3 regions of the Fictibacillus iocasae genome follow, and region 2 is predicted to be linked to each of the others. Evidence: predicted binding sites of a transcription regulator. Region 2 holds the regulator's gene; each other region holds the start of a gene.

Region 1 (10,455 bases), on a different contig from region 2:
TGATATAGCTTGGTACATCTGCCCAAGGAAATTCTCCGATTGAAGCAAGTCCGAGCGTTACAGCCGGGTTAAGATGGGCACCGCTGACACTGCCGACAGCATAAACACCGATTGATACAGCTAGACCCCAAGCAAGAGCAACAACAATCCAACCCCCGCCTTGTGCCTTCGATTTATTTAGGCTTACGTTTGCGACAACCCCGCCCCCGAATATGATGAGTAGCATGGTGCCGATTAATTCTCCGATAAATGGTGTCATGAAGACATCCTCCTTTTAAGCGTTTTCATTTTTTATAAAAATAACGGACAAAAAAAGACCCACGAAAAAACAAACCGTACTGATGTAAGGCCGCTTTTGTGGATCTCCATTTTCTCCGTCACATTTATGAACTTGTCCCCTATTATAGCAGGAATGTAAACGTTGTCAAATGGTTATCGTGAAATAAATCAGATCCACAATTCGGGATTGGAAGTCGTGACCGCTTCTGCACCTGCATCAAGCGCCATTCGGACGTTTTCCTTTGTTCGTATCAATCCGCCGGCAATGACCGGTGTACCTGAGGCATTCTTTACCTCTCTTATAATTTCCGGCATGATGCCTGGAAGGACTTCTAAAAAGTCAGGCTGTGCACGTTCCACAATTTTATAGCTCGTTTCAAGGGCGATCGAGTCCAGGAGGAACAGACGCTGGATGGCGATCATGTTCTTTTTTTTCGCTTTAATGATGCAATTCGATCTGGTGGAAATGATCCCGGCAGGCTTGAAATCCTGTGCGAGAAATTCGACGGCATACTCGTCGGCTTTTAAGCCGTTGATTAAATCGAGATGCACAAGTACTTTCTTTTTGCTGGCATGTCCCATCTGCAGCATGAATTTCAGCTGGCTGATATGGGCGTCGAGGCAGATGATGTATTCATAATCTGATTTCAGCAGCTTCTCAAAATCCTTCATCTTTCTAGCTGCCGGCAATACGGATTGTCCGAAAAAACTCATATCACTCCCCCCAGATCATTTTTGCACACACGATTAACATTCTTTACCAAATCAAACATTCCTCTTTTCAATATGCATTTCTCCAAGTTTTCCCTCTATTTTGCTTGCTAAACAAGTAACTGTCATCCAAAATAAAAAGTATAGGATAATGACCTAAAAATGTCCATATCACTTACAGGAGGGATACGGTGTCCACTGTTGCTCTAACCAAAAAGAAGAAAAAGAGGCTAAAGCATTTAAAGAAAGAACAGCCACCAGCCCCGCTATTTATAAGAATACTTACATACATAGCCGGTGCTCTCGGCGCTACGCTTATTGTTTCCATTGTGCTGCTCAATTTATATGAGAACCATTACGTGCTGCGCATCTTATACTGGACCCTAATCATGGGCTCGATATTCGGCTTAATGAGCGTCTTTTTTACGTGGTTGTTCGATTTAATGGGTATCATCGGCAAGTTGTTTTTTGGATTGCTGGCGATTGCCTTATTCGTATTGTTTCTCTTTTCAATAAGAGAGGCGTATTACCTCGTTCAGGATAAAAAAGCGTTTGACAGCAAGCAATGTCCAACAGTTAACGGAATACCCCGCCATGCTGATTTTGATGATGATTACATCTATTTAGAGGGCTTCGATATAAATGGGGAATCTTATAGCACGCTTGAGCTTTTTATTGACAAAAGCTTTTATGTTAACGAGTTGGAAGGCGAATCTGTTACCGTTACCTATTTGCCTCGAACTAAATATGTGGTTAGTGTACATGCGGATGATTGGGAATAAAAGAGGTCTCGTGAAAAAAAGGCATGATTGAAATTGCGCGCCATTTTGATTTAATTTTCTGCTGATTCGCGCGCTTGCGCGCGAATTCCCCATCAAAATTATTATTTTCGCGCCCCTTACATAAGTTTGTGCGCCAAATCTTAACACATATAAAAAGGCAAACCGGCCGTTGAGCTGGTTTGCCTTTTTTCATTACTTTTGTGCTGCTACATCGATTCGGTTGATTGCTTTTTTCAAAGCAAGCTCCGCGCGGGCGAAGTCGACGTCGTCCTGCTTGCTGCCGGCGAGGCGCTTTTCAGCACGCTCTTTCGCAGCTTTTGCACGGTCTACTTCGATCTCGCCTGCAGCTTCTGCTGACTCAGCCAAAATCGTCACTTTTTCAGGTCGCACTTCAATAAATCCGCCACTAACGGCCACGTAGTGTGTTTTCCCATCTTCTTCATGCACGCGAACGGCACTGATGGTTAAAGGGGCAACGAGGGGAATGTGCCCTGGCAGGATGCCGAGCTCCCCGCTCTTTGCTTTCGCGCTGACCATTCTCGCATTTCCTTCAAACACAGGACCATCAGGGGTGACTACACTTACTTGAATGGTTTTCATTCAGATGAACCCCTTTCAGGCTTTAGGCCAAAGTTTTCGCTTTTTCAAGAACGTCCTCAATAGAACCTACGAGGTGGAATGCTGATTCCGGAAGATCATCGTATTTTCCTTCAAGGATTTCTTTGAATCCGCGAACGGTTTCTTTAACTGGAACGTAAGAACCTTTTTGTCCAGTGAACTGTTCCGCAACGTGGAAGTTTTGGGACAAGAAGAACTGGATACGGCGCGCACGTGATACAACAAGCTTATCATCTTCAGAAAGCTCGTCCATACCAAGGATCGCGATGATATCTTGAAGCTCTTTATAGCGCTGCAATGTTGCCTGTACTTGACGAGCAACGTTGTAGTGCTCTTCTCCAACGATTTCAGGTGAAAGCGCACGAGAAGTAGAAGCCAATGGGTCTACCGCAGGGTAAATACCCATTGCTGTTAGTTTACGCTCAAGGTTCGTTGTTGCATCCAAGTGAGCGAACGCTGTCGCTGGAGCTGGATCCGTGTAGTCATCCGCCGGTACGTAGATCGCCTGGATGGATGTTACAGAACCTGTTTTCGTCGATGTGATACGCTCTTGAAGCTGACCCATCTCTGTTGCAAGTGTCGGCTGGTAACCTACCGCTGAAGGCATACGTCCAAGAAGGGCGGATACTTCAGAACCGGCTTGCGTGAAGCGGAAGATGTTGTCGACGAAGAATAGAACGTCTTGTCCTTCTTCATCACGGAAGTATTCTGCCATAGTCAAACCAGAAAGAGCGATACGTGCACGTGCTCCTGGCGGCTCGTTCATCTGGCCGAATACCATCGCTGTTTTCGAAATAACGCCGGAATCGCTCATCTCGTGGTAAAGATCATTTCCTTCACGAGTACGCTCACCAACACCTGCGAATACGGAGATACCGCCGTGTTCTTGAGCGATGTTGTTGATCAATTCCTGGATAAGAACCGTTTTACCTACACCCGCACCACCGAAAAGGCCGATTTTTCCACCTTTTACGTAAGGAGCGATCAGGTCAACTACCTTGATTCCTGTTTCAAGAATCTCAGTCTTTGTTGTTAGTTCATCAAATGAAGGTGCTGCACGGTGGATCGGGTCACGGCGAACATCTGCCGCTACGTCTTCTTTCAAGTCGATCGGGTCACCAGTTACGTTGAATACGCGTCCAAGTGTCGCGCTTCCTACTGGAACGGAGATTGGCTTGCCAGAGTCAACGATTTCCATTCCACGTACAAGACCGTCAGTGGAATCCATCGCGATCGTACGCACCATGTTGTCGCCTAGGTGAAGTGCTACTTCAAGAGTAAGATCTACACCTTCAGCGTTAACTTTTAAAGCGTTAAGCAGTTCTGGAAGCTGGCCTTCGAACTTTACGTCTACGACCGGTCCAAGAATCTGAGTAATATAGCCTTTATTCATCGGGTTCCCTCCTATCTTGACATCTCGGGCTTTTATGCCGAACGTCTATTCAAGTGCTGCTACACCGCCGACGATTTCCGTGATTTCCTGCGTGATCGCTGCTTGACGCTCTCGGTTGAAGGAAAGTGTCAGCTGGCCGATCAGCTCGTTCGCGTTGTCGGTTGCATTCTTCATCGCAGTCATACGTGAAGCGTGCTCGGCTGCTTTTGCATCCAATAATGCACCGTAAATCAGGCTTTCTGCATACTGAGGCAGAAGCACTTCGAGAATTTCGTCCTCTGAAGGCTCATACTCATACGAAGCTTTTGATTTTCCAGAATCAAGGTCTGTCAGTGGAAGAAGCTTCTTCTCTGTCAGATCGTTCTGGATGGCACTTACGAAATGGTTGTAGTACATGTAAAGCTCGTCGAACGTACCGTCTGCATAAAGGCTGACTGCTTTGCTCGCGATCGCTTTAATATCCGCGAATGAAGGCTGATCCGCAACACCAGTGATGCTGTCGAGGATGTTCATCTTACGGCTTTTGAAAAAGTTCACGCCTACTTTACCGACCACGATCAAGGCGTACTCGTCAGCTGACTTGTGGCGCTCTTGAATGGTACGGAAAACGTGGCGAAGAATGTTTGAGTTGTAAGCTCCGGCAAGTCCGCGGTCCGCCGTTACGACGAAATAACCCGTTTTCTTTACCGGCCTTGAGATCAGCATGGAATGGCGCGCAGAGCTGGAGCCAGACGCGATGCTCCCGACTACCTCCTGGATTTTGTCCACATAAGGGCCGAAAGACTTGGCGTTCTGCTCGGCACGGTTCAGCTTAGCCGCTGAAACCATCTCCATCGCCTTCGTGATCTGCATAGTCTTTTTCGTTGAATCGATACGTGCTTTGATATCTCTCAATGCCATCTTCGTAATTCACCACCTTTATAGGTAGTTTAAAACTCCGGTTCGCATGCCCTTCGTATTTCTTCGTTGCGTCGGTGCTCCGGTTCTCATTTGGCAAACCAAACTCCGATCCTCGCACCTTCCGCGCCTCGAACTACTCGCGCCTGCAAATCCTCGTTTTAAACATCCTACATTTTATAAAAGCTGGTTGCATGCCCTTCGCCGCCTGGCAAAGACATACGTAAGAAATGGTGCAGAGCCCATCTCCGGGACGAAGCTCTGCTGTATTATGGTCTGCTTTAGAAGACCGTTGCTTAAAATGTCTTTAAAAAAACATCTTCGAGTAAGTTGATTGCAGTGTAAGGTGCCGACTCCTGCAGGATAAATGGGACAGGTGAGACCTTCCAATGGCGCTTGGCTAGCGGAAGGGCTCACCGCCCACCCTGCGGAAAGCGTGCACCTGTAACGGAAATCAACGTTTCCCTCACGGCAAACAGTCTTACATAATCAGTTTTTTATAACTTAAGCGAAAGTCTTCTTGAACGCTTTAATTGCATTATCAAGGCTATCATCTTCAGGAAGCTTACCAACTGTTTTAAGGTGTGTTAACACATCTTTGCTGTTTGCTTCCATGTGAGCGTAAAGTGCTTCTTCAAAACGGCTTACATCTTCAACAGCTACATCATCAATGTATCCGCGAGTCAATGCATAAAGAATCGCTACCTGATATTCAACCTTAAGCGGCTTGTGAAGTCCTTGCTTTAGTACTTCAACCGTACGTGCGCCACGGTTTAGCTTCGCTTGTGTTGCTTTATCAAGGTCAGAACCGAACTGAGCGAACGCTTCTAGCTCACGGTATGAAGCAAGATCCAGACGAAGTGTACCAGATACCTTGCTCATCGCTTTGATCTGTGCTGCTCCCCCTACGCGGGATACAGAGATACCTGCGTTGATCGCTGGACGAACTCCGGAGAAGAACAAGTCAGACTGCAAGAAGATCTGTCCGTCTGTGATGGAGATAACGTTTGTCGGAATGTATGCCGATACGTCAGATGCTTGCGTTTCAATGAACGGAAGCGCTGTGATCGATCCTCCGCCAAGCTCGTCGCTAAGCTTCGCTGCACGCTCGAGTAAGCGTGAGTGAAGGTAGAAAACGTCCCCTGGATAAGCTTCGCGGCCTGGAGGACGGCGAAGAAGTAGAGAAAGCTCACGGTAAGCAGCTGCCTGCTTAGAAAGATCATCATAAATGATAAGGACGTGCTTTCCATCCCACATGAACTCTTCTGCCATAGAAACCCCAGCATAAGGAGCTAGGAATAGCATTGGAGCTGGCTGTGAAGCAGATGCTGTTACAACGATTGTGTAATCAAGCGCACCATGCTGGCGAAGTGTTTCTACTACGCCTGCAACCGTTGATTCTTTTTGTCCGATAGCTACATAGATACAGATCATGTCTTGATCTTTTTGGTTAAGGATCGTGTCGATCGCGACAGCTGTTTTACCAGTCTGACGGTCACCGATGATCAATTCACGCTGTCCGCGTCCAATTGGAACAAGAGCGTCAATCGCCTTGATACCTGTTTGAAGCGGCTCATGAACGGATTTACGAGCCATTACGCCTGGAGCTTTTTGCTCGATCGGGCGAGTTTTCTTCGTGTCGATTGGGCCTTTTCCGTCTAGCGGAAGTCCAAGCGGGTTCACGACACGTCCAAGAAGTTCTGGTCCTACAGGAACTTCCATGATGCGTCCAGTACGCTTTACTTCGTCTCCTTCACGGATTTCAGCGTATGGTCCAAGGATGATGATACCTACGTTGTTTTCTTCTAGGTTCTGGGCCATACCCATAACACCGTTAGAGAATTCAACAAGCTCACCGGCCATAACGTTGTCTAATCCATGGGCGCGAGCGATACCGTCACCAACCTGGATGACTGTACCTACATCGTTTACTTCGATTTCAGATTGATAATTTTCAATCTGCTTTTTAATTAACGCACTGATTTCTTCAGCTTTGATGCTCATGAATTTTCACCCCTATCTTTCTAGCTTCGGACTGAAGCTAATTGACGTTCGATTCGATCAAGTTTACCGCTGACAGAGCCGTCAAAAATACGGTTCCCGATGCGGATTTTCATGCCGCCGATCAGCGACGGTTCGATAATATTTTCAATGCGCAGCTTTTTGCCGAGGCGCGCTGTAAATGTCTTTTCCAGCTCAGCTGTTTCATCAGCTGAAAGCGGTCGGACAGAGTACACCTTTGCGTCTGCAACGCCTTGCGCGTCGTTGGCCAAGTTAATGAACTGGTCAGCCATCTCTCCGATTAAAGAGATTCGGTTGCGGTCAACCAGCAAGAACAGCGTGTTCATAACTGGAGTCGAAAGCTCAGCTCCGATGCTGTCTTTTACAAGCTCTTTTTTCTGAGATGTTGTTACCTTTGGATGAGCAAGAACCTTCATGAGATCCTTATTCGAGCTGATGACGCTCTTAACGAGGCGCAATTCATCAGCCGTTTTCTCCAAGTTCTCTGTCCCAGCGATATCAAAAAGAGCGAGCGCGTAACGTTTTGCCACTACAGCCAGATCTTTGCTCATCGAGACTCGCCTACCTCTTGAAGGTATTCGTTAATCAGCTTCTCTTGAGCTTGTCCGTCTAGTTCTTTTGCAATAACTTTAGAAGCGATCATAACGGATAATGACGCCACTTCTTCACGAAGAGCAGCCACAGCTTTTTCTTTTTCAGACGCGATGTCAGAGATTGCCGATTCTTTCACACGTTCCGCTTCAGCACGAGCAGCAGCGATGATTGTTTCGCCTTGCGCTTCACCTTGCTTTTTCGCGTTTTCGATAATAGCTTTCGCTTCTTCTTTCGCGTTCTTCAGCTCTTGAATTTGGTTGTCCAAATAGTTTTGAGCTTCTTTGCGGCTTGTTTCAGCAGCCGTGATTTCATTGTTGATATGATGCTGGCGCTCTTTCATGATTCCCATTAACGGTCCCCATGCGTATTTGCGCAGCAATAGCATTAATACTAAAAAAGCAGCTAACTGGACGAGAATGTCGCCAGTGTTTAATCCACCTGTAGCAGCACCTAAAATTAAGGATTGCACAGCTTTTCCTCCCTTCAGTGGTCATACATAAGGAAAGGCGAAGGTTCCATCTATGAAACAAGCTTCGCCCCTGTATATAGATCCTTTAGATAAACAATGTTTTTAGTTGAATTACTTAGAGCCTAGCGCGATGAACGCGATAACTACTCCGATGATCGGAAGGGCTTCAACTAGTGCTACCCCGATAAACATTGTTGTTTGAAGAGTACCGCGAAGTTCTGGCTGGCGAGCAATCCCCTCTACTGTACGTCCAACGATCAAACCGTTACCAATACCTGCACCTAGTGCTGACAAACCGATAGCAATTGCAGCTGCAATAAGATGTTCCATTGTGAAATTTCTCCCTTCAATTTCCCTAAAGTTTTTTATTAAAATTAGTTCCTGTTAAACAGAAACTGATAATTCACGTGTTTCTTAGTGATCGTGGCTCACCTTGTGGGCAAGATAAACCATGGTCAGCATCGTAAAGATGAATGCCTGGATCGCACCGACAAAGACTGAGAAGCCCTGCCATACGATCATCGGGAAGAACCCGAGAATGCCGGAGAAGATGCCTTGGTGTGACATGCCGACAAGCAGCCCTAGCAGGATTTCACCCGCATAGATGTTTCCGTAAAGACGAAGTCCAAGCGTCAATGTGTTCGCAAATTCTTCAATGATCTTTAACGGGAACAAGAATTTCATCGGTCTGAAGAATTCAGCGCCGTATTCTTTTACACCTTTCATCTTAACGCCATAGTAGTGCGTAAGTGCCACCACCATAACCGCAAGTGTAAGCGTAATGGTCGGGTCAGCTGTTGGCGATTTCCACCACAGTTCCCCATCCCACATGATGGCGAATGGAAGTCCAAGCATGTTGGAGACGAAAATGTACATTAACAGCGTGAGCCCTAATGTAAGAAAGCGTCCGCCTGTATGCCAGTCCATCGTGCTGTTGATGATTCCTTTAACGAAATCAACGACCCACTCTAGAAAGTTCTGCATTCCGCCCGGCCTCATGGCTAAGGAGCGAGTTGCTAAAACGGCGATAATAAAGACGATGGCAGATGATACTAAAATCATTAATACATTGGACAAGTTAAAAGATAATCCCATCCATTCTACAATTGGAGCATGATGTTCCACTTTTAGTTCACCTCTTTTCCTTTGAAGTTCGAGTAGCTCGAGTTAGTGAATCTATTAACATGATAATGTAGACTGACATCAGTCCCATTACCACACTTAACAAATGAAAATGTTCCGGATACCGCTGTGCGATAAGAACAGCGAGGCCTGCCGTAACGAGCCTGGCAAGAGAACCGAGTGTTTTAACCTTCTCTCCTGAGGCAACCGCTTGTCCAAAACGGCCGATCTTAGAATACATGTTCCACAGATTATACAAGCTGAACACCGTCCCGAGTGCCAATCCTAAAAAGACGCTCTTGTACTCTGTAAACGCATATCCGAGGACAAAAAAAGAGAGCGAAAACAGCGTGTATTTAAAATATCTTGCGTACGTCGCGCTGTATTCTGTCATTTCTGCCCGTCCTCTGAGAAGTTGTTGATGAGGCGGATCGTTCCATAAACACCTGTAGCAAGGCCTAGAAACAACCCTAAAATGAGGAAAATCGGAAAACCAGTTTCTATGTACGAGTCGATCCATCGCCCTCCGAAAAGGCCGATCAATATGCATCCGACAAGCTGAGAAAGAATGCCAGTCATCAAAGCCATTGCTTTATAAGGCCGTTTCTTGCTCATATTCCGGACTCCTCTCCTCAGGAATTTGGAAGTTCACAGAATGTGTCAAATCCTTGACAACACTGTAATGAAAACCTTACCATATTCCCTTTGTAAGAATACAATAGTGACAAATTGATGTCAACGCAATATAGGGTATTTGTTTAAATAAATTGTGGAAATTTTGTGGCTTATTTGCTTTGTGAAAAGTACATGAGGTGAAGTAGTTTTGGGTGTTTTGAATGATTGTTTTGTAAGCTTCGCTTCTTACTCAGAATTCACAAAAGAGGTTGATTTCCGTTTCAGTCGCACGCTTTCCGCGGGGTGTGGCGAAAAGCAGGAAAGGCTCGTTCAGCCCCGACAAGCAAATGAGGAAGGGACCAGTAAGTCGCTCTTTGACTTATTGGGCACTTCCTCATTTGACATAGAGGGGCTAGCCATTTCTGCTGGACATGGTGAGCCCTTTTGTCGCTACGCGCCTTTAAAAGGTCTCACCTGCCCACTCATGCCGCTGGAGTCGGCGCCTTTCACTGCAATCAACCAAATCAGGGTGAATTACGAACATAATCTCTAACAAATCCCTCTCATCTTCGGAGTATATTTTGTAGAGCTTCTAAATTAGGAAGGGGGTTTTCATAACATTTCCTTTTTCTGTGAATACTTCTTTTATATACATATGAAAGGGGTTATTGGTTATGTTTAAAAAAACTGCGGCTGTGTTGTGTGTGTTGGTGTTGCTTGCGGCGTGTGGGGGGAAGGAGCCTAAGACGGAGGAGAGCTCTCAGAAATTGAGCAAGATGAATACGGGAAATTATCAGGAACAGCTTCGCACGGATGTTTCCTCTCCTCCTTCTGGGAAGAACGATTACTTTCATTGGGGCAGCATTGCGGTTCGGGAAACAAAGAAAAAGTATCCAGATGCACAGGTTAAGGATTATGGATATGAAGGGCGCGATGTGAATAAGGACGGATCG
Region 2 (10,455 bases):
TGCTGGCGTACGCGATGGGCGGAGCCGTTATGTTTATTATTATGAGAGCGCTCGGAGAAATGGCGATTCATAAGCCAGTTGCAGGATCCTTCAGCCGCTATGCAAAAGATTACCTCGGACCGCTAGCCGGCTACATCACGGGCTGGAATTACTGGTTCCTTTGGATTGTAACATGTATGGCCGAGATCACGGCTGTCGGGATCTACATGGAGATGTGGTATCCTGACACACCGAGATGGATCTGGGCACTAGCGGCGCTTGTGATTATGGCGTCCGTGAACTTAATCGCGATTAAAGCGTACGGAGAATTTGAATTCTGGTTTGCACTCATTAAAATTGTGGCCATCGTCGTGATGATCATTACAGGTCTTGCTATCATTCTTTTCGGATTCGGAAACGGCGGCGTTGCAACAGGCATCAGCAACCTTTGGGAAAACGGCGGGTTCGCGCCAAACGGTTTCCAAGGAATTTTGATGTCCATGCAAATGGTCATGTTCGCATTCCTTGGCATCGAGATGATCGGTGTAACGGCAGGAGAGGTCAAGAACCCTGAGAAGTCATTGTCTCGGGCGATCAACAGCGTGTTCTGGCGCATCCTTATCTTCTATGTGGGCGCATTGTTCGTTATCATGTCCATCTATCCGTGGGATCAGATTGGCACAAACGGAAGTCCGTTCGTATTAACATTTGAAAAAATCGGCATCGGACAAGCTGCCGGAATCATTAACTTTGTTGTGATCACTGCAGCACTTTCTAGCTGTAACAGCGGTATCTTCAGTACAGCGCGTATGTTGTTTAACTTGGCGCAGCAAGATCAAGCGCCATCTGGCTTGAAGAAAATCAGCAAAAGCGGAGTACCGTCAGCAGCTGTTTTAACATCAGCCGCTGTATTATTGATCGGCGTATTGCTGAACTACTTGTTCCCAGAGAGCGAAGTATTCGTCTGGATCACAAGTATCTCAACGTTCGGTGCAGTATGGACGTGGGCAATGATTCTTTTATCACAGCTTAAGTTCAGAAAAAGCCTGTCACCTGCGGAAATCGCGTCACTCAAATTCCGAGCGCCGCTATTCCCGTACGCATCTTACGTAGCCCTTGCGTTCCTAGGACTTGTCGTCGGCTTAATGGCGTACTTCCCAGAAACAAGAATCGCGCTATTAGTCGGCCCACTCTGGCTCGTAGGACTAACGATCGTGTACTACGCAAAAGGCTTCAACAAAACAACACCAACAGACAACAAAAAAGCAGCATAAAACACGAGCACCGGAGATATACTAATCCGGTGCTCTTCTCTTATATAACAAAAAAACACATTACCTAATAAAAACACTTGCAAACCTCTGGAAGAGTATGCTATATTAAATATTGTCCTTAAGAAAATAGTTTAGGGTCACGCTTTGGAGGAATAACATCGTCCGTAAGCATTCACATTGTCGCGGGGTGGAGCAGTCTGGTAGCTCGTCGGGCTCATAACCCGAAGGTCGCAGGTTCAAATCCTGTCCCCGCAACCAAATGGATCCGTGGTGTAGTGGTTAACATGCCTGCCTGTCACGCAGGAGATCGCCGGTTCGACCCCGGTCGGGTCCGCCATTTATATTTTTAACGTAAAAGACGAAACAATGGTTTCGTGTTTTTTTATGTCCAGACTTGTTATAAACTATATGATAGAACGAAAACCTTAGGACAGCATAAACCTAAGGCTTTTTCTTTATTAAAGGGTAATGGCGCGCAAGCTGTTAAGAGTGGCGCGCAAATAGTAAAGGTTATTGAAAACTCGCTCGCATTTTCATTGAAACGGCGCGTAACTAGTTAATGGCGCGAATGTAACCTCATTCGGCGCGCATTTTAGAGGTGTCGCGCGCAAATCTTAGTTTTGGCTCGCAAAGTAACGTTATGGCGCGCAATGCAATCAAGAGGCAGAGCAAATTCGTATATTCTTTATTCCTCCGATCAATCGGCGCGAATAAGACTTAAACCCGCTCGCATTCTAACAAAAATGGCGCGCAAACAAATAAAAAAGCCATATAACGGCGCGCAATATAAGCAAGGAGGAAGGAAGTTGGAGACGTACACCATTCAAACGGCGTCAAGAGAGGAAACAACCGAGCTTGCCTACAAATTGGGAACGCTTGTGCAGCCTGGTGATGTGCTGACGCTCGAAGGTGATCTAGGTGCTGGCAAGACGACGTTCACGCAAGGTCTAGCGAAAGGCCTTGGCGTGAAACGCAACGTGAACTCGCCGACTTTCACGATCATGAAAGAGTACAACGGCCGTCTTCCTCTTTATCATATGGACGTTTACCGACTAGAGAACTCGGACGAGGATCTCGGATTTGAAGAATACATTTACGGCGAGGGAGTCTGCGTGATCGAATGGGCGCAGTTTATACAAGAATATGTGCCACAAGACAAACTCAGCATCACCATCCGCCATAAAGGCGACAACCAAAGAGAAATTGAACTGCAGCCAGCGGGCGAGCGGTACATCACGTTAGTTAAGGAGCTTTTATCATGAATGTTTTGGCGATAGACACGTCCAACCTCGTCATGGGTGTATCGGTCTTGAAAGACGGAATCGTGGCCGGAGAACTGATCACGAACTTAAAAAAGAACCATTCGATCCGCCTCATGCCCGCGGTGGACGAGCTGATGAAGGAGACGGCGACACAGCCGGCGGAATTGGACCGTATTGCCGTAGCGCAAGGACCGGGTTCTTATACAGGGGTCCGAATTGGTGTGACGGTAGCCAAGACGCTTACGTGGACTTTGAAAAAAGAGCTGGTCGGTGTCTCGAGCTTAGAAGTGCTCGCGCAAAACGGCAAGTACTTTGACGGGCTCGTCGTGCCTTTGTTTGACGCACGGCGCACACAGCTTTTCACCGGGCTTTACGGAGAAGAGGACGGAGCGTTTAAGAACATACTTAGTGACCGCATCATTTTGCGTGATGAGTGGCTGCAGGAGCTAAAAACACACGACCGCCGCATTCTTTTTATCGGGACCGATTTACCTTTGCATCAAGAAGCGATACAGAACGCGCTCGGGAGCCAGGCAGTCTTTGGAACAGCGGGAGATCACATTCCGAAGCCGTCCGAGCTCGCTCGTCTCGGGATCGAAAAAGAACCTGTGAAAGATGTGCATGAGTTTGTGCCGACGTATCTTCAGCTCGCAGAGGCCGAGGTCAACTGGCTGAAGGCGCAGAACAAGCAGGGGTAGATATGGGTGTGAACATGGAGAACATCACATACAGATTGGCAAAAGTGACGGACATTGAGGATATCGTCGGCATCGAGCAATGCTCGTTCGCGACGCCTTGGACGGCAGAGGCATTTTACAACGAAATAGTTGGCAACCAGTTCGCGCACTATTTATTGATCGAAGAAAAACTTCAGACGATCGGCTATTGCGGCGTCTGGATCGTCATGGACGAAGCGCATATCACGAATATCGCGATATTGCCGGAACACCGCGGCAGAGGGCTTGGCGAGGGCTTGCTAGTGGAAGCGAAGAAACTGGCGAAGCGATACGGTGCCGCTACGGTAACGCTCGAAGTGAGGCTCACGAACACGGCGGCACGCGGGCTTTACGAAAAGCTAGGCTTCCAAAACGGCGGGATTCGAAAAAACTATTACAGTGACAACGGCGAGGATGCACTGGTCATGTGGGTGGAATTATGAGTGATGAACTGATATTGGCGATCGAAACGAGCTGTGACGAAACAGCCGCATCGGTCATAAAAAACGGAGTGGAAATTGTCTCAAACGTTGTCTCTTCACAGATTGAGAGCCATAAGCGATTCGGCGGTGTCGTTCCGGAAGTGGCATCGCGCCACCATGTGGAGCAGATGACACTCGTGCTAGAGGAGGCTTTATCGCAAGCGGGGCTTGAGCCAAGCGATCTGACGGCCGTCGCGGTAACGGAAGGGCCGGGACTTGTCGGGGCTTTGTTGATCGGTGTGAACGCGGCCAAAGCGTTTGCCTTTGCGCACGGGTTGCCGCTCGTGCCGGTGCACCATATCGCAGGGCACATTTATGCGAACAGACTGCTTACAGAGATGAAGTTCCCGCTGCTGACGCTTATCGTTTCTGGCGGGCATACGGAGCTTGTGTATATGAAGGAACACGGATCGTACGAAGTGATTGGCGAGACGCGTGATGATGCGGCCGGTGAGGCGTACGATAAAGTGGCGCGCACGCTGAACATGCCGTACCCAGGCGGCCCTCATATCGATCGCCTGGCGCAGGAAGGCGAGCCGGTTATCGATCTGCCGCGCTCGTGGCTCGAGCCGGGTAGCTATGATTTCAGCTTCAGCGGCTTAAAGTCGGCAGTGATCAACACGGTGCATAATGCGACACAGCGCGGTGAGACCATCAAGCCGGAAGACCTTGCCGCAAGCTTTCAGGCAAGTGTTGTTGAAGTATTGGTGGAAAAAACGTTCCGAGCGGCTGGAGAGTACAATGTGAAGCAAGTGCTGCTCGCGGGTGGAGTGGCAGCGAACAAGGGTCTTCGTGCCGGATTAGAGCAGCGTTTTAGCGGCTCGCGCTTTGATCTGATCATCCCGCCATTATCGCTGTGCACAGACAACGCTGCTATGATCGGCGCAGCGGCCAGCATAGAATATCAAAAAGGCAAACGAGCCACCATGGCGCTCAACGGCGTACCAGGTTTGGACCTCGAAGCGCAATAAAGAAAAAGACCAGATTAGCTTCTGGTCTTTTTTGCTGTCTATTTCCGATGAATTGTTGAAAGTTACTATGTGTATAACTTTTCACTCAACCTGTGGATAATGTGGAAAACAAAAAGAAACCTAGTAATGATAAAGAATGTGACTTGTGCACAAAATCCACAATTTAAGATGCTGTTTTTGTGGATAAAGTGGATAACTCATGTATAACTCGGAAAAAGGTATGATTTTCAGCATTTTCGTCTGTGGATAGTTGAAAAAAGCTAGTCGGGGTCCGGTACACATGGTACCGGACCCCGACTAGCCTTCTATCGCTGCTCCCTGTTGCCAGCGCCTCAAAATATGACGAAGACCCGCAAATTATTGTTTAGACCCGCGTTTTGTAAATAAAGACCCGCAAATAACCGAGTTAGACCCGTAAAATCAAAAATAGACCTGCAAAACAAAAAAGCCATCAGTAGACCTGGCACCGAAGTACCGGCCCCCCTGATGACTCCGAGATGGCTTCCTGTATTATAGCTATAGCTGCAATTCTTCCCATTCTTCCATGAGAGATTCAATTTTGTTATTCACTGTATCGAGCTTGCTCTGAAATTCTGCGGTTTTTTCGTAGTCTTGGAACACTTCTGGGTCGCAGAGCGCTTCTTCATAGCTGGCTGCTTCACTTTCAAGCTTCTCCAGCTCACTTTCAATCTCCTCGATGCGGCGCTGCTTTTTGCGGTCGGCTTTTTTGCTTTCTTTGTCGATCGCGTGCTTGCCGGACGGCGGTGAAGCGGAAGGTGCGGCACCACCTGTTGTCGCGCTTTCCTGCTTTTCGATCTCTTCGCGCGCTTTCATCTCGGCTTTTTTCTCTACATAATAGTCATAATCGCCAAGGTAGCCTGTGATGCCGTCGCGTGACAGCTCGGCCACCTTTGTCGCGATACGGTTAATAAAATAACGGTCATGGGACACGAAAATAATTGTGCCAGGGTAGTTGATGAGCGCGTTCTCAAGAACTTCCTTGCTGTCGAGGTCCAAATGGTTCGTCGGCTCGTCGAGCAACAACACGTTGGATTTCTGCATCATCAGCTTCGCGAGTGCGAGACGCGCCTTCTGACCGCCGCTCAGTTCGTTCACGTATTTCTGTACATCGTCGCCGCTGAACAAAAACTGGCCGAGGATCGAGCGGATCTCATTCTCTGTTTTCAAAGGATAGTCGTCCCATAGCTCTTTTAGCAGCGTTTTGTTGGAGTTCAGGTTTGCCTGCTCCTGGTCATAATGGCCGATCTGCACGTTCGTACCGTACTGGATGTCGCCAGTCAAAAGCGGCAGTTCTTTGCGTATGGCTTTTAAAAGAGTGGACTTTCCGATTCCGTTCGGTCCGACGATCGCCACGCTGTCCTGACGGTGGATGTGGTAGTTCACTGGCTTGAACAGCGGTTCGTCCTGTGTATAGCCTGTGGACACGTTGTTCAGCTTCAGCACATCGTTTCCGCTCTGGCGGTCGATATCGAATGAAAAGTAAGCTGATTTCTCCGAGCCTGCCGGACGGTCCAGCACGTCGATCGCTTCAAGCTGCTTGCGCCGGCTCTGTGCCCGTTTGGTCGTCGACGCACGCGCGATATTGCGCTGCACAAAATCCTGCAGCTTCGCTATCTGGTCCTGCTGTTTCTCGTACTCGCGCATTTCCTGCTCATAGCGCTCCGCTTTTAAATCGAGATATTTCGAATAGTTGCCCACATAGCGCGAAGAGCGCAGGCGGGAAATCTCGTAGACCGTCGTGACGATTTTATCGAGGAAATACCGGTCATGCGACACGATCAGGATTCCGCCAGGGTACGACTGCAAGTATTGCTCGAGCCACGTGAGCGTTTTGATGTCCAAATGGTTCGTCGGCTCATCGAGAATTAGTAGATCTGGCTTTGTTAAAAGAAGCTTCGCGAGCGCGAGACGTGTTTTCTGGCCTCCGCTCAGTGTGTGGACAGGCGTCTCACGGTCAAACTCGCTGAACTGAAAGCCGTGCAGCACGTTGCGGATATCGGCTTCGTACTGGTAGCCTCCTTCGTCCTTGAAGGTGATCTGAAGCTCGTCGTATTCTTTTAAAAGCCGTTCGTACTCCGACTCGTTGGCGATCACTGCAGGATCGCCCATCTGTTCCTCCATCATGCGAAGACGGCTCTCCATCCCGCGAAGGTGGTCGAACACGCTCAGCATCTCGTTCCAGATCGACTTCTCGGAGTCGAGCCCTGCGTCCTGTGACAGGTAGCCGACCTGCACGTCTTTTGGGATCATGATGTGGCCGGAGTCATGTGACAGCTCGCCTGTGACCACGCGGAGAAGGGTGGACTTACCTGCGCCATTGCGGCCGACAAGCGCGATACGCTCCCCTTTTTGCACTTCTAATTTAACGTTCTTTAAAATGGGTTCAGCACCGTACGATTTGCTGACATCGTTCACTTGTAAAATAATCATCTGCTGTTCACCTCTATGGAAAAGGGGTGTAGTAGCGCCCCTGTACCGCTTCAAAATAGATACCTCTAGTGTAGCCCACCTCTTTCCCGCGTGGCAAGGAGGGGGTCCGCTGAAGTTCGGGGTCCGGTACGTTTTCACGCTAACGCAGCAAGGCCGCGGTGTGAGATGAAAGCGTACCGGACCCCAAGACCACAAGACCGAGATTTGAAGGAATTCTCCTTTGGTATGCCGAACGAGAAGGTGAGGGGAAAGGAGTGGTCCTATGAAGCAAGCATTGCTTGTGATTGATGCACAGCAGGAATTAATTGAAGGCAATCTAACCGAACAGAGTGTGCGGCATAAAGAAAGATTAGTGGAGAACATTAACGCTGTACTGGAAAAGGCATTAGAAGAACAGGCAGCTGTTATTTTCGTGCGAGATCTGGACGTCGCGAATGGGGAAGGACCAGGATTTGAAGTCCACAGCGGCATACAGGTGCCAACTACAGCCGTCACATTTAATAAGAAAGCGACAAGTTCCTTTTATGGCACAGAGCTGCTGCCTTATTTAAAGGACAACAGCATTGAGCATCTCGTGATTATGGGCTGTAAAACGGAGCATTGCATTGATACCGCGGTTCGGGCAGCTACAGTGAATGGATTTGATGTGACGCTGGTGGGTGACGGCCATTCCACGACAAATTCAAAGGTTCTTAAAGCGGAACAAATCATCGCGCATCATAATGCCATCCTGCACGGGCATTATAATGTCGACCACTTTTCTATGGTGAGAAAAGCAGACGAAGATCTGTTTGTGCCCACACACAATAACTATCGTTAATCTCTATACAAGGCACCAATAAATAACCTCGCCAACATTGGCGAGGTTCTTTATTGCTTGGAGTCCGGTACGTTTTCACGGCAACGCAGCTATACCGCGGTGTGATGTGAAAACGTACCGGACCCCGAACTTAATTGTTCATCATTTCGTTAGATTTAGCGCACGGTAAACAAGACAGCGCCTCCTAAGATATTGTATATTACAGGAAAGGAGGGCGAGTCATGGACAAGCTGACGCATTTTAACGATGAAGGCCGCGCCCGGATGGTGGATATATCAGATAAGGATGTGACACTCCGGACCGCTGCTGCGAAAAGCGCGGTTACGGTGAACGACACCATTTACCATAAAATCATCGAAGGCGGCTTCAAAAAAGGCGATGTGCTCGCGGTCGCTCAGGTGGCTGGCATCATGGCGGCGAAGAAGACGTCCGACTGGATCCCGATGTGCCACCCGCTGCATCTGTCAGGCGTTGACTTGTCATTCCAATGGGAAAAGCAGAATGACGCGTCGTACATACTCCACATCACGGCAGAGGTGCGGACGACGGGCTCGACGGGCGTGGAAATGGAAGCGCTCACGGCCGTATCGGCTGCGGCACTGACGGTGTACGATATGTGCAAGGCTGCCGACAAAGGCATGATCATAGGCCCGACGTCGCTCGTCCTCAAGACGGGCGGGAAAAACGGAGATTATAGGCGAGAAGATTAACCGTACAAAATATGCTACAATAGATGAGACAAGCTTTCTCATGCTGGAGGGCTATAATGAGCCAAGAACATATGAAAATACCGCAAGCAACAGCCAAGAGGCTTCCGCTGTATTACCGTTTTTTGAAGAACCTTTCCGTATCAGGCAAACAGCGTGTATCATCGGCTGAGCTGGCTGAGGCGGTGAAGGTCGATTCGGCCACCATCAGACGCGATTTTTCCTATTTCGGCGCACTTGGGAAAAAAGGCTACGGCTATAACGTGAACTACTTGCTGACCTTTTTCGCCAAAACGCTGAGTCAGGACGAAACGACACCTGTGGCGCTGATCGGTGTCGGTAATCTCGGAACTGCTTTTTTGCACTATAATTTTACGAAGAACAACAATACAATGATTCAGCTGGCGTTCGATGTGGATCCAGGCAAAATCGGCACAGAGATTGCCGACGTGCCGATCTACCACATCAACGACATTAAAAAAGAGCTCGCGACAAGGGAGATTGACGTGGCGATTCTCACGGTTCCTGTCGGTGCCGCACAGCCGATCGCTGATGATTTGGCCGCAGCAGGCATCAAAGGCATTCTCAACTTTACGCCGGCGAGACTGACACTGCCGCCGCACATCAGGGTCCATCATATCGACCTTGCCGTCGAGTTGCAGTCGCTCGTTTATTTTATGAAGCAATACCCAGTTAACGAAGAATCAAAGGATCTATAGGAGGTGCAACACATGCTAGGAATCGGAAGTTCACTCGTCATCGGATGGATCGGACCAGGAAGCGCAGTCGTCATCGGACTTGCCGCGCTCATCATCTTCGGACCGAAAAAGCTGCCAGAGCTAGGACGTGCAGCAGGTAAGACGTTAAAAGAGTTCAAGAGTGCGACGCAAGGCATTATGGACGAGCACGATAAGGACGACAAAAAGGACAGCGACGCGAAAAAGTAAGGATGTTAAAGATATGACACAAGAAAAAAACATGTCTGTATATGATCATATCGGTGAATTAAGGAAGCGGCTCATCATCATCAGTGCCGTCTTTCTTTTGTTCATGGTTGCGGGATTCTTTTTGTCGCGGCCCGTTATCGTCTATTTGCAGAACGACACGATCGCGCAAAATATTCAGATGAACGCGTTTGATCTGACCGATCCGCTTAAAGTATATATATCGTTTGCCTTCATACTAGGCCTCGTCATGACGGCGCCGGTCGCACTGTACCAGCTATGGGCGTTCATCAGCCCCGGACTTTACGAGAACGAGCGAAAAGTAACGCTCATGTACATCCCGATCTCCTTCGCGCTGTTTCTCGCGGGAATAGCGTTTTCCTACTTGCTGCTGTTTCCGTTTGTAGTCGGATTCATGAGCAACATCGCGGAAACGCTAAAAGTCGAAGGAGAGTACGGCATCCAGGAATACTTCTCGTTTCTGTTTAGCATGACCCTGCCGTTCGGACTGATCTTTCAGTTCCCAGTGCTCGTCATGTTTCTAACAAGACTCGGCCTCGTCACACCAATGCTGTTAAGAAGCATTCGAAAGTACGCCTATTTCGCGATACTCGTCATCGCCGGCATGATCACGCCGCCCGAGCTCGTATCACACTTAATGGTCACACTCCCGCTCCTCGTATTGTACGAGATCAGCATCTTCATCTCAGGCTTCGCCTACCGCAAACGCCTGCAAGCAGAAGAAGACGCGCTGCTGGAGGAAGAGATCACATCCTAACTCACACCCATTGTTGGTGTGGGTTTTTCTTTTGGGTGGTGGGGTGTGGTTGAGCAAGTTGGTGTTGGTGT
Region 3 (10,455 bases), on a different contig from region 2:
ATAGGGCTTGGTGATTTTTTTGCTCAAACCGCTACGGCCAATCAAGATTCGTGCTTTCTGGAAACACAAAAGAAAACATGCAGGACGTGCGATTGCCCCTGCTCAGAATCGATCTGTGTGAAAGACCTAAGAGAACAGCTTCAATCCTGCGTGCAGCGTCAAGTGACAATTTTCTTCAGCAGCTTGAACTTTCAAGGGCTGCTAAAGCGTGTCGAATGTGGTGTAATTGTCTTGAACGTCACGTCCATTCCATTCGGCCCGCCCATTATCCCGATCGATTTTATCATTCCGATCTGCCAAATTTCGGTTGCGGCCCCGTTTTTAACTCAAGGGACGGCAGCAGCTGCATTAACAGGATGCGCTCAGTACCTTGTGCAGAACGAAGAACAAACGTGTCATTGTGAGTGTGTAGAGGACAGCTGCACGATTTCGTTAAGAAAAGAGCTGACTAAGTGTACAGGCAAAAGAGTCACAGTGTTCTTAAAAGAAGCGGCTAACTTAAACGGCATCATTAAAAAAGTGAACTGCGGCACCCTGCTTTTTGAATCTACAGGTGGCCCAGTCCTCATCCCGCTTTGCGTCATAACCGCAATAGCCGCACAGCAACCTGCAACTCCAGCGGCAGGAGCTCTAACAAGCTTCATCTCATCTCAACTATCACTCGCCGCTTTCTTTCCATCAACAAACGAATAACCAAATACAGAATCCCTTTTTTCAGGGATTCTTATTTTTTAGCATTTTGTTAAAATTGGTTCAGCATTTTTAAATCCTTTAAAAAAAGCTTTTGTCTAATTATTTATTGCCCGCGGAAAGCGTGCGCCTGTAATGGAGATCAACCGCTACGCAGAAATCTAAAAGCATCAATGCTTGACACTCGTATGAGTTTCAGTCCTTAACCGTTTCTTTAAATAAAAGTGTGAAGGTTATACATATAGGGTACAAGTGTAGAAAAGAGGTTATGCGAGGAGAGAAAGAGAATTGGTAAAAAACACGCTTTCACTTCCAATACATGAAGCTGTTTCCACAAATTTGAACATTTTTTGACTAAAGTGTGAAGAAGTTGTGAGCTTTCTTTGAAATTCTCGTGACACTTGTGTATACGCTGCGATTTTTATGATAACGTTTGGTACGATGTTAGCAGTTAGGTATATGTACTTAAGTAATTGCTTTTGTGATGTAATTCACAAGCGTAGGGGCATAAGTGGCTCCTAGGCTGAATAGCTGGATATAGAGAAAGGAAGGTGGACCTGGTGATGCGACGGTTGAAGCCGTTTCTTACATTAGGATTATTGACGGCCGTCTTGTTTTTGAGCGGCTGCAGCAGTGACATGGCGATCTTGGATCCAAAAGGACCAGTTGCTGCAACACAGAAAGATCTTATTTTGCTTTCTATCGGATTTATGCTGTTTATTGTAGCAGTTGTCTTTATTTTGTTTACAGTGATCGTCTATAAATATCGGGAGAAGCCAGAGAATGAAGGCTACAAGCCGCCTGAGATGGAAGGCAACTTGAAGCTTGAGATTCTGTGGACTGTGATTCCGATTATTATCGTAACGATGCTAGCAATACCAACGGTCAAGGCAATCTACACGCTGGAAGAACCGGCAAATGAGAAGAAGCCTCTCGTTGTTCACGCTACGTCTGTTGACTGGAAATGGGTGTTCACATACCCAGAAGAGAACATTGAAACGGTGAACTACTTATATATTCCGGAAGACCGCCCGGTTAAGTTTAAGCTAACATCTGCTGATTCTATGGCGGCGCTTTGGATTCCGCAGCTTGGCGGACAAGAGTACTCGATGGCTGGCATGCAGACGGAAATGTACCTGCAGGCAGATGAGCCAGGAAAATATAAAGGGCGCAACGCCAACTTTACAGGCGAAGGGTTCACACCGCAGCAGTTCATCACAACGGCTATGACGGAAGAAGACTTTGAGAAGTGGGTAAAAGAGGTGCAGCAAACGGCTCCTAAACTCACGCAAAAGCAATACGATAAGCTGATGCTTCAAGGCGAATCTGAAAAGATGACCTTCTCATCGACTCACCTGAAGTGGGTTGACCATGCGAAAGACGCCGAATATGCGATCAAAGCACGCGAGCGCCAGGGGCAAGTACCGCTAAACCCTCACAGCCGCGAAGCAAAAGAGAAACGCAAACAAATAGAAGAGGAAGCCCGGAAGCAATCAGAAGCCGAAACAGGTTCAGATCATTCCGGATCCCACTAAAGAGGGGAGGCAGCACATATGAAATGGGATGAATTTTTCGTCACCGGCGACCCGCTCATTTACGGCGCGGACGCATCGATCGCACTTACAACGATCGGTATCATTTTTGCACTAACATATTTCAAAAAGTGGGGCTGGCTCTGGAGAGAGTGGCTCACGACTGTTGACCATAAAAAACTAGGCATCATGTATATTATTGCGGCTGTCCTCATGCTTTTCCGAGGCGGTGTCGACGCACTCCTTATGCGTGCGCAGCTCACCGTCCCTGACGGAAAGTTTTTGGACGCACAGCACTATAACGAAATTTTCACAACACACGGTACGATCATGATTCTTTTCATGGCGATGCCGTTCGTTATCGGTTTAATGAACGTCGTCGTACCGCTCCAAATCGGAGCGCGTGATGTTGCGTACCCATACTTGAACGCTGTTTCATTCTGGACGTTCTTTATCGGGGCGATGCTGTTCAACATCTCGTTCGTAATCGGCGGATCACCATCAGCCGGCTGGACAAGCTACATGCCGCTTGCCGGAAATGAACTGAGCCCGGGGCCAGGTCAGAACTATTACCTGCTCGGTCTTCAGATCTCTGGTATCGGTACACTCTTAACAGGTATCAACTTCCTGGTTACGATTTTAAAAATGCGTGCGCCAGGCATGACGCTTTTCCGCATGCCAATGTTTACTTGGTCCACGCTTATCACAACAATCATCATCATCTTCGCATTCCCGATCCTTACAGTCGCGCTTGCGCTGATGACATTCGACCGCTTGTTCGGAAGCCACTTCTTTACACTGGCTGACGGCGGTATGCCGATGCTTTGGGCGAACCTTTTCTGGATTTGGGGACATCCTGAAGTGTATATCGTGGCACTTCCTGCATTCGGTATTTTCTCTGAAATTATCGCAACGTTCAGCCGTAAGCAAATCTTCGGCTATAAAGCGATGGTTCACTCTATGGGTGCGATTTCAGCACTCAGCTTCGTTGTATGGGTTCACCATTTCTTTACGATGGGTGCCGGAGCAGGCGTTAACTCGTTCTTCTCGATTACAACGATGGCGATTGCGGTTCCAACAGGTGTTAAGATTTTTAACTGGCTATTAACGATGTACAAAGGCCGCCTGCAGATGACGGTTGCGATGATGTGGTCATTAGCCTTCATCCCGAACTTTGTTATCGGCGGTGTAACAGGGGTCATGCTCGCCATGGCTGCAGCCGACTATCAATATCACAACACGTACTTCCTAGTGGCGCATTTCCACTATGTACTCATTTCAGCGACTGTGTTCGCATGTTTCGCTGGACTATATTACTGGTATCCGAAAATGTTTGCTCACAAGCTGAACGAACGTCTAGGAAGATGGGCTTTCTGGCTGTTCGTAGTCGGATTCAACCTGTGCTTCTTCCCAATGTACTTCCTAGGTCTCGACGGAATGCCTCGCCGTATTCACACATACAGCTGGGCGGACGGCTGGTTTGATCTGAACGTGCTTGCAACGATCGGCGGAGCGCTAATGGGCTTCGGGTTCATCGTTCTTGTATACAGCATCTACTACAGCTTCCGTTATGCGAAAAGAGAAACAGCGAATGACGTATGGGGATCTGGACGCACACTTGAGTGGGCGACACAGACTCCGGTTCCTTTCTATAACTTCTCTGTTGTACCTGAAGTTAAAGGATGGGATACAGTTTGGACGATGAAAGAAGAAAAGAAATCGTTCAAGCCCCGCCTTGCTGATCTGAAGAAGATTCACATGCCAAGCAACTCCGGCAAACCGTTCTTGATGGGTATTTTCTTCTTCATCGCAGGATTCGGTATGGTATTCGCCTGGTGGCCGATGGCGATCATCGGCGGTATCGGGATCGTGGCATTCTTGATTGCCCGATCGTTCGACTATGACGATGGATTTTATGTATCTGTTGAAGAAATAAAAGAAACAGAAAAGATTACGGAATAAGGAGGCGTGGAAAATGGGTGCTCATAATACTACAATCGATCCAAACACGCCGATGGAATACCAGACGGAAACAGGACGCTTAAACATCTTAGGCTTCTGGATTTTCTTAGGGGCGGAAATCGCGCTTTTCGCGACGCTTTTCGCCACCTATCTAGTCCTGTTCAGCCGTACAGCAGGAGGCCCGACACCGGGTGAACTGTTTGAAATTAAAGGCGTGATGCTTCAAACGTTCTTGCTCTTAACATCAAGCTTTACATGCGGCATCGCGATTCATGAGATGCGCCGACATAACCTTAAGGGCCTTTACACATGGATGATCATTACCTTGGCGCTTGGCCTTGGATTCCTCGGCCTTGAGATATATGAGTTCGTTCACTATGTGCATGAAGGCGCGACGATGCAGACCTCTGCATTCTGGTCTGCTTTCTTCGTACTTGTCGGCACACACGGTGCCCACGTTACACTTGGTATCGGATGGGTTATCCTCATTCTGATTCAGCTGAAAATGCGAGGATTGAATCCAGCAACATCGAAAAAAGTATTTATCGTCAGCTTGTACTGGCACTTCCTCGATGTTGTGTGGATCTTCGTTTTCACAGCTGTATACCTTTACGGCATGATGGAGCCATCAATGGGAGGAGGCATGCACCATGGCTAATCCGAATAAACGTTTTCCAATGAGCCACGTGATTGGTTTAGTACTCTCGATTGTGATGACACTGGCAGCTGCTTGGGCAGCCCTTGAGTCAGATCTTTCACGTACCGTGGTCCTCGTTATCATTGTGGTTCTTGCCATCCTTCAAGCCATGCTCCAGCTTTTCATGTTCATGCATATGACGGAAAGCGAGAACGGTGTATGGCAGACGCTTAATATAGCTTATGCATTCTTTATCGCTATAACCGTCGTTGCTGGATCCGTCTGGGTCATGTACTTCGGCATTCACGGTTATCACTAATGAGAAAAGCCGCTGCAAAAGTGAACGTTCACTTTTGCAGCGGCTTTTTATTATTTGTGTGATTAGTGGTTGGCGTGCATTTTGTTAAAAGTGGCGCGAGAGTACAGGTGTTGTTTAAGAACCCGCTCGCAAGTGAAGCCAAGCGGCGCGCAATAGCTTAACGGCGCGAATGAGAAGTCGATCGGCGCGCAAATCTATGGAACCGCTCGCAATTTTTTATTATAGCGCGCATATCAAAAAATTGGCGCGGAAGGAGTTGGATAGGCCAACGTTAATAGTTCAAAACTGACGTTGCCTTCATCCGGCACGAATGAATAAAAAATACGCTCGTATCTTGTCAGGAATAGCGCGGAATCGTCTTAAAAGGCTGTCAAACGGCGCGCATTTTTTAGGTAAAAGGCAATCGTCTTTCAAAATATTAAAGTGATGGCATGTTGCTCGGCATAGCCGCTTTCTTCGTATTGTTGACGTTCCAGGCGAGCATCGTCACACTGTCTGTTCCTTTATTGTACTGCACATCCTCGAGCAGCGACTGTACAGCTTCATCGTTTTTCCTATCCTGAAAACGTTTATAGATAATATTGTGATCTGTAAAGGGTTCATTCGGGCATTCCACGAGTCCATCTGTTGTCAGTAAGATCAAATTGTTTCCTTGCCTCAATTCACGACGTCCTGTCGAATAGCACGGAACTTCCTGATCAAACGTGTTCACTTGGCCGATCCATTCATAAAAATTACGTGTGTTCAATTGCTGCTGACCGAGCGATTTCAGCTCATCAGCAAACAAAAAAATAAGGTTATCTCCGACTGAAAACCACCATAAATAATTACTTTTACGAACAGCGATCAAACAGGCCGTCTCGCCTTTAATTTGAGAGCATTTCTCTTTAAATGCAGGAGATTGAAAGATCGATACGATTCTTTCTTCAAGCATGGGTAGGCAGGACTGCGCCGGCTGATTTAACAGCACATGAAGTGATTCCCGTTCCTTTTCCAGGGCATCCAAGACGATTTCTGCACTTTGCGCTGTATTGTGCGCATCTAAGATCATAGTGAATTCCCATTCATACTCTTTATTGCACCACACTAAGCAGCCGTCTTCGTTCTTTTTAGCTCCCGCAGCTGTATGGCCGCCATATCGACCTATCGTGACACAGCCAGCTTTCGTCACTGCCGGAGAATCAAGCAAAGTCTCTTCACTGCCGACCCAGCTGAAAGAAGTTCGCAGCAACTCCATTCTTTCACCCCATCTTTTCAATTTTTTACAAGTATATCTTAAGTAATCGATTTGTGAAAGATGAAGTTATGTCATAATTTGAATTAGAAGGGAGTTGATTTTATTGCTTCATCATATTGAACTATATGTATCGGATTTGAAGAAGACAAGAGCGTTCTGGAGCTGGCTGCTGCAGGAGCTGAAGTACGAGCTGTATCAGGAATGGGAGATGGGCTTCAGCTACAAGCGGGACCACTTTTATATCGTGTTTGTTCAGACAGAGGACAGGTTTATGGATGTACCTTATCACCGGTGCAGGGTGGGGCTTAATCATCTAGCTTTTCATGCAGAATCGAAAGAGCACGTGGAGCATTTGACGATGATGCTAGAAGAGAAGGGAACAGGAATCTTATACCGTGACCGTCACCCTTACGCGGGCGGTGAAGGGTACTACGCGCTATTTTTTGAAGATCCTGACCGGATCAAGGTAGAAATAACGGCTCCTCCAGAGCAAATAAAAACTCCCTGAAAATCAGGGAGTGGGATATTAATCAATAATCGAATCCTTTTCGAGCTTTTTCTTTTTAAAGTACGGCCCTGCAAAAATCAAGACTGCCGCAATGTGAGCAAAAATAACGTTTGCGACGAAGATGCTGATAAACATCGTGTGCATCATCGGGCTTAAGTCAGCATTTGTCATATGAAGGATAGCGTAAAGCCAAATTACCGCAATAAATGGCATCTGCATGATCGCCATTTTCTTGCTTTCCGTCCAAAGAAACAATGGTGTAGCCGTCGCAATGAATAAGTAAAGTACAAATACGTCCATGGTGAGTCAACCCCTCTCTGTAATGGTACCGCTTACAAATTTGACGATTTATCGTCTTATTTGTGAACATTCTGTTACAACTAGTATACCACAAGAATTTTATATTGACACATGGTTTTGTGAAAAAAGGACAAATCTTTCAAGTAATAGGAAAAACCCCCTTTCCTTGAATTCGTGAAAGGGGGAGTAACATCTCGTCAAAAATAAAAACAACGCACACATGACGTGCGCGCTGCTCGTTAAAGGGGATAAATCCAAAACCGCTCTTTCTTCGCCCATTCGTACATGGCGGGATCTTGTTCAATGGCTTTAATCAGCCAGTCTGTCTGAGATTTATGTGCTTTAATGCAATCCATCTTGCGTTCGAAAACATCTGCCACATCATTCACAATATGAGGCTTGCCAATCCCTTCTTCTGTATCCCGTGCGAACGCGACACAGTGAAGTTCCGGCCTATCATTCTCCGGCAGAAGGCGCATAGCATGCACAACCGCCTCTGCCGTCGCCTCGTGATCAGGATGTACACTGTAACCTGGGTAAAAGGTGATGACACGGGTGGGTTCCACCTCGGCGATCACTTCTAAAAGACGTGCGGCAATGAGATTGCGGTCCTCAAATTCAACGGTTTTATCACGGTATCCGAACTTTCTTAGGTCTGTGATTCCGATCGCTTTACATGCCGCTTCCAGCTCGGTACGACGAATTTCAGGCAGTGATTCGCGAGTCGTAAAAGGTGGTATGCCCATGTTCCGGCCCATTTCGCCGAGTGTCAGGCAAACATAGGTGACACTGACTCCTCTGGCAGTCAGCTGAGCGATCGTACCGGCTACTCCAAAGGCCTCATCGTCTGGATGCGGAAAGATTACTAATACATGTTCCTTCATCATTGTGCCTCCTTATTCAAACGGATGGCGGCTGATCTGAAGCGCCACAGCCAGCTTGCCTTCCGCATCATGTCCGGCAAGCAGCAAACGCCCGCTGCTGTCCAGCTCCCAATGTGTGAGCCCTTCTGCGTATATCCATCCAAGCTCTATTTTAAGGCCAACCCGGTATGGGCCTGTGCCTGTTATCTTGCCAGAATCAAAGTTCACCCTGCCGTTGCGTATATAGGCGTTGACGGTCAATACTTTTTCATTATTATGGTTGGCATATGCGCCGTTCGTCGTTTCAAGGTGAAGGTAAACATCCTCGCCGAAAAACTGTTCGATAACCGGCTGCACTAGCTCCAGCGTAATCGGCTGCATGCAGTCCACTCCCTCTTTATCTCATTACTATTATTATAAGGGAAAAGCCTTCAAATCCCTATCAATCTGCTTTCCATATCATATTGGGTGGCATTCACTTGGGTGAAAAAAAACCTGAAGAAGCTCAAAATGAGAATGCTTCTTCAGGCAGATTTCATGAATATTATTTACCGCTGCGGTACGCACCGTGCCATGTCGGACCGACATATTCATTAAGCGGAAAGGATTCTTTAATCGCAGCCGTCACAAATTCTTTCGCAGTATAGATGGCGTCTTTCGGGTGTGCGCCTTTCGCAAGCTCTGCAGCAATAGCAGCAGAGAACGTGCAGCCTGCGCCGTGCGTATAGCTTGTGTCAATGCGATCCCCTTCTAGGATCTCAAAGTTTTCCCCATCATAAAGCAGATCAATGGCTTTTTCGTGCTCAAACTTTCCTCCAGCGGTAATGACAACGAACTGTGCACCGTTCTGCTGAATTTTTTGAGCCGCTTCTTTCATTTGATCGATGGTTGTAATAGGCTCCATGCCCGCAAGCTGTGCAGCCTCAAATAGATTTGGTGTGACCACTGTCGCTTTTGGAACGAGAACGTTCTGCAAGGTGTCAGCCAGTTCTGGGTGAAGCGGCTCTGCGCCTTTGCACACCATGACAGGGTCAATCACGACATTCTTTAAATCGTGCTTGTCAATCGCTTCTGCTGTTGCTTTGATCACTTCAACCGAAGCCAGCATTCCTGTTTTCAATGCATCTGCCCCAATTCCTGTTATCGTTGTTTCGAGCTGAGCTTTAAACAAATCGATAGGAAGAAGGAACACCTCATGAAACCATTCGCGGTGAGGGTCTTGAGCCACGACAACATTGAGGGCTGTCATGCCGTAGACACCTAGCTCCTGAAACGTTTTTAAATCGGCTTGAATGCCTGCGCCTCCGCTCGTGTCGGATCCTGCAATCGTTAATGCTTTATATTTTGACATAATAAAAAGCTCCTTTTCTACTTGAAATAATGTCTGTTATACCGATTATAACAAAAACAGGAGAAAAATGAGTATGAGTAGAAGTGAAAGGGTAATAGAGAGTACGGAGAGGATGAGCGCCATGGATTTATTTTTTCATATGGCAGAACAGAAGATAAAAGAGGCAGAACGTAAAGGCGTGTTTGACGATCTTCCTGGTAAAGGGAAACCTTTAAAGCTCGAAGATGATTCTTCTGTGCCAGCAGAGCTAAGGGCGTCTTATAAGGTTCTGAAGAATGCAGGCATGGTGCCGGCAGAAGTGCAGCTGAAAAAGGAAGTGCTGAAGATTGAAGATCTGCTTCAATGCTGCACGGCGATGGACGAGCAGGAACGTCTGAAAAAACAGTTAAATGAAAAAACATTGCGTTTCCAAGAGCTGATGGAACGGAGAAAAATCAGCCAGTCACTCTGGTCTCGCTATGGGACACAAATTAACAGAAAGTTTTGATAGGACAAAAGACTCAATTCTTAGTTGACGAACGGTGTTAGCACTGATAGAATTCTCTTCATATTGTTTTTTTGATATAAAATGGACCTTGTATAAATCCGGGAATATGGCTCGGAAGTTTCTACCAAGCTGCCGTAAAAAGCTTGACTACAAGATTAGATAGGCAGACTCTGCTGCTGTTCTTTTTTTGTATGATAAGCGTTAGTTCTGGCCAACTTGCCAGGCTAAGGCTTTTTCTTGTTTTTAAGGTCCTGTTTAAACAGGAGGAATACTATATGAAGAAATACTTTCAATTCGCTGAGAGAGGCGCAACGTATCGCAAGGAAACACTTGCAGGAATTACAACGTTTCTCTCGATGGCGTATATTCTAGTCGTCAACCCCATCGTGCTGAGTGAGGCTGGCATGGATAAGGGCGCCGTGTTCACCGCCACAACCGTCACGGCCATACTCGGTACGTTGCTGATGGGGCTGCTGGCCAATTATCCAATCGGCATTGCATCAAGCATGGGTCTCAACTCGTTCTTCACCTACTCGGTAGTGATCGGGATGGGCATACCGTGGCAGACC

What was found. Region 2 encodes Rex, which represses fermentation and respiration genes when NADH is low (regulators of the CRP and FNR family bind a similar motif). Its sites were predicted from a motif close to TTGTGAAATATTTCACAA; they were not measured.
Region 1: ACFQPF_RS07580 (AtpZ/AtpI family protein) is a predicted target of Rex. The motif match lies at 9,545-9,562, and genes of this name have one in related genera.
Region 3: qoxA (cytochrome aa3 quinol oxidase subunit II) is a predicted target of Rex. The motif match lies at 1,170-1,187, and genes of this name have one in related genera.

What each region holds. Positions count from the first base shown of each region.
Region 1 is NZ_JBHTCP010000013.1:175,249-185,703, forward strand. It holds gene ACFQPF_RS07520 (MIP/aquaporin family protein) at 1-259, opposite strand, end outside; gene ACFQPF_RS07525 (glycerol-3-phosphate responsive antiterminator) at 448-993, opposite strand; gene ACFQPF_RS07530 (hypothetical protein) at 1,182-1,772, shown strand; gene ACFQPF_RS07535 (F0F1 ATP synthase subunit epsilon) at 1,965-2,372, opposite strand; gene atpD (F0F1 ATP synthase subunit beta) at 2,395-3,783, opposite strand; gene atpG (ATP synthase F1 subunit gamma) at 3,829-4,683, opposite strand; gene atpA (F0F1 ATP synthase subunit alpha) at 5,185-6,684, opposite strand; gene ACFQPF_RS07555 (F0F1 ATP synthase subunit delta) at 6,705-7,253, opposite strand; gene atpF (F0F1 ATP synthase subunit B) at 7,250-7,765, opposite strand; gene atpE (F0F1 ATP synthase subunit C) at 7,877-8,095, opposite strand; gene atpB (F0F1 ATP synthase subunit A) at 8,180-8,890, opposite strand; gene ACFQPF_RS07575 (ATP synthase subunit I) at 8,898-9,281, opposite strand; gene ACFQPF_RS07580 (AtpZ/AtpI family protein) at 9,278-9,502, opposite strand; gene ACFQPF_RS07585 (hypothetical protein) at 9,711-10,055, shown strand; gene ACFQPF_RS07590 (DUF3889 domain-containing protein) at 10,177-10,455, shown strand, end outside.
Region 2 is NZ_JBHTCP010000040.1:2,213-12,667, forward strand. It holds gene ACFQPF_RS12130 (amino acid permease) at 1-1,253, shown strand, start outside; tRNA gene ACFQPF_RS12135 (tRNA-Met) at 1,435-1,511, shown strand; tRNA gene ACFQPF_RS12140 (tRNA-Asp) at 1,515-1,590, shown strand; gene tsaE (tRNA (adenosine(37)-N6)-threonylcarbamoyltransferase complex ATPase subunit type 1 TsaE) at 2,060-2,515, shown strand; gene tsaB (tRNA (adenosine(37)-N6)-threonylcarbamoyltransferase complex dimerization subunit type 1 TsaB) at 2,512-3,213, shown strand; gene rimI (ribosomal protein S18-alanine N-acetyltransferase) at 3,216-3,674, shown strand; gene tsaD (tRNA (adenosine(37)-N6)-threonylcarbamoyltransferase complex transferase subunit TsaD) at 3,671-4,684, shown strand; gene ACFQPF_RS12165 (ABC-F family ATP-binding cassette domain-containing protein) at 5,201-7,135, opposite strand; gene ACFQPF_RS12170 (cysteine hydrolase family protein) at 7,398-7,955, shown strand; gene moaC (cyclic pyranopterin monophosphate synthase MoaC) at 8,177-8,665, shown strand; gene ACFQPF_RS12180 (redox-sensing transcriptional repressor Rex) at 8,722-9,381, shown strand; gene ACFQPF_RS12185 (twin-arginine translocase TatA/TatE family subunit) at 9,394-9,609, shown strand; gene tatC (twin-arginine translocase subunit TatC) at 9,623-10,384, shown strand.
Region 3 is NZ_JBHTCP010000052.1:148,854-159,308, forward strand. It holds gene ACFQPF_RS18055 (hypothetical protein) at 1-693, shown strand, start outside; gene qoxA (cytochrome aa3 quinol oxidase subunit II) at 1,254-2,225, shown strand; gene qoxB (cytochrome aa3 quinol oxidase subunit I) at 2,244-4,184, shown strand; gene qoxC (cytochrome aa3 quinol oxidase subunit III) at 4,198-4,842, shown strand; gene qoxD (cytochrome aa3 quinol oxidase subunit IV) at 4,835-5,140, shown strand; gene ACFQPF_RS18080 (PP2C family serine/threonine-protein phosphatase) at 5,559-6,377, opposite strand; gene ACFQPF_RS18085 (VOC family protein) at 6,481-6,885, shown strand; gene ACFQPF_RS18090 (spore morphogenesis/germination protein YwcE) at 6,904-7,185, opposite strand; gene bshB2 (bacillithiol biosynthesis deacetylase BshB2) at 7,425-8,072, opposite strand; gene ACFQPF_RS18100 (YojF family protein) at 8,082-8,429, opposite strand; gene pdxK (pyridoxine/pyridoxal/pyridoxamine kinase) at 8,593-9,399, opposite strand; gene ACFQPF_RS18110 (DnaJ family domain-containing protein) at 9,521-9,886, shown strand; purine riboswitch at 9,955-10,056, shown strand; gene ACFQPF_RS18115 (NCS2 family permease) at 10,162-10,455, shown strand, end outside.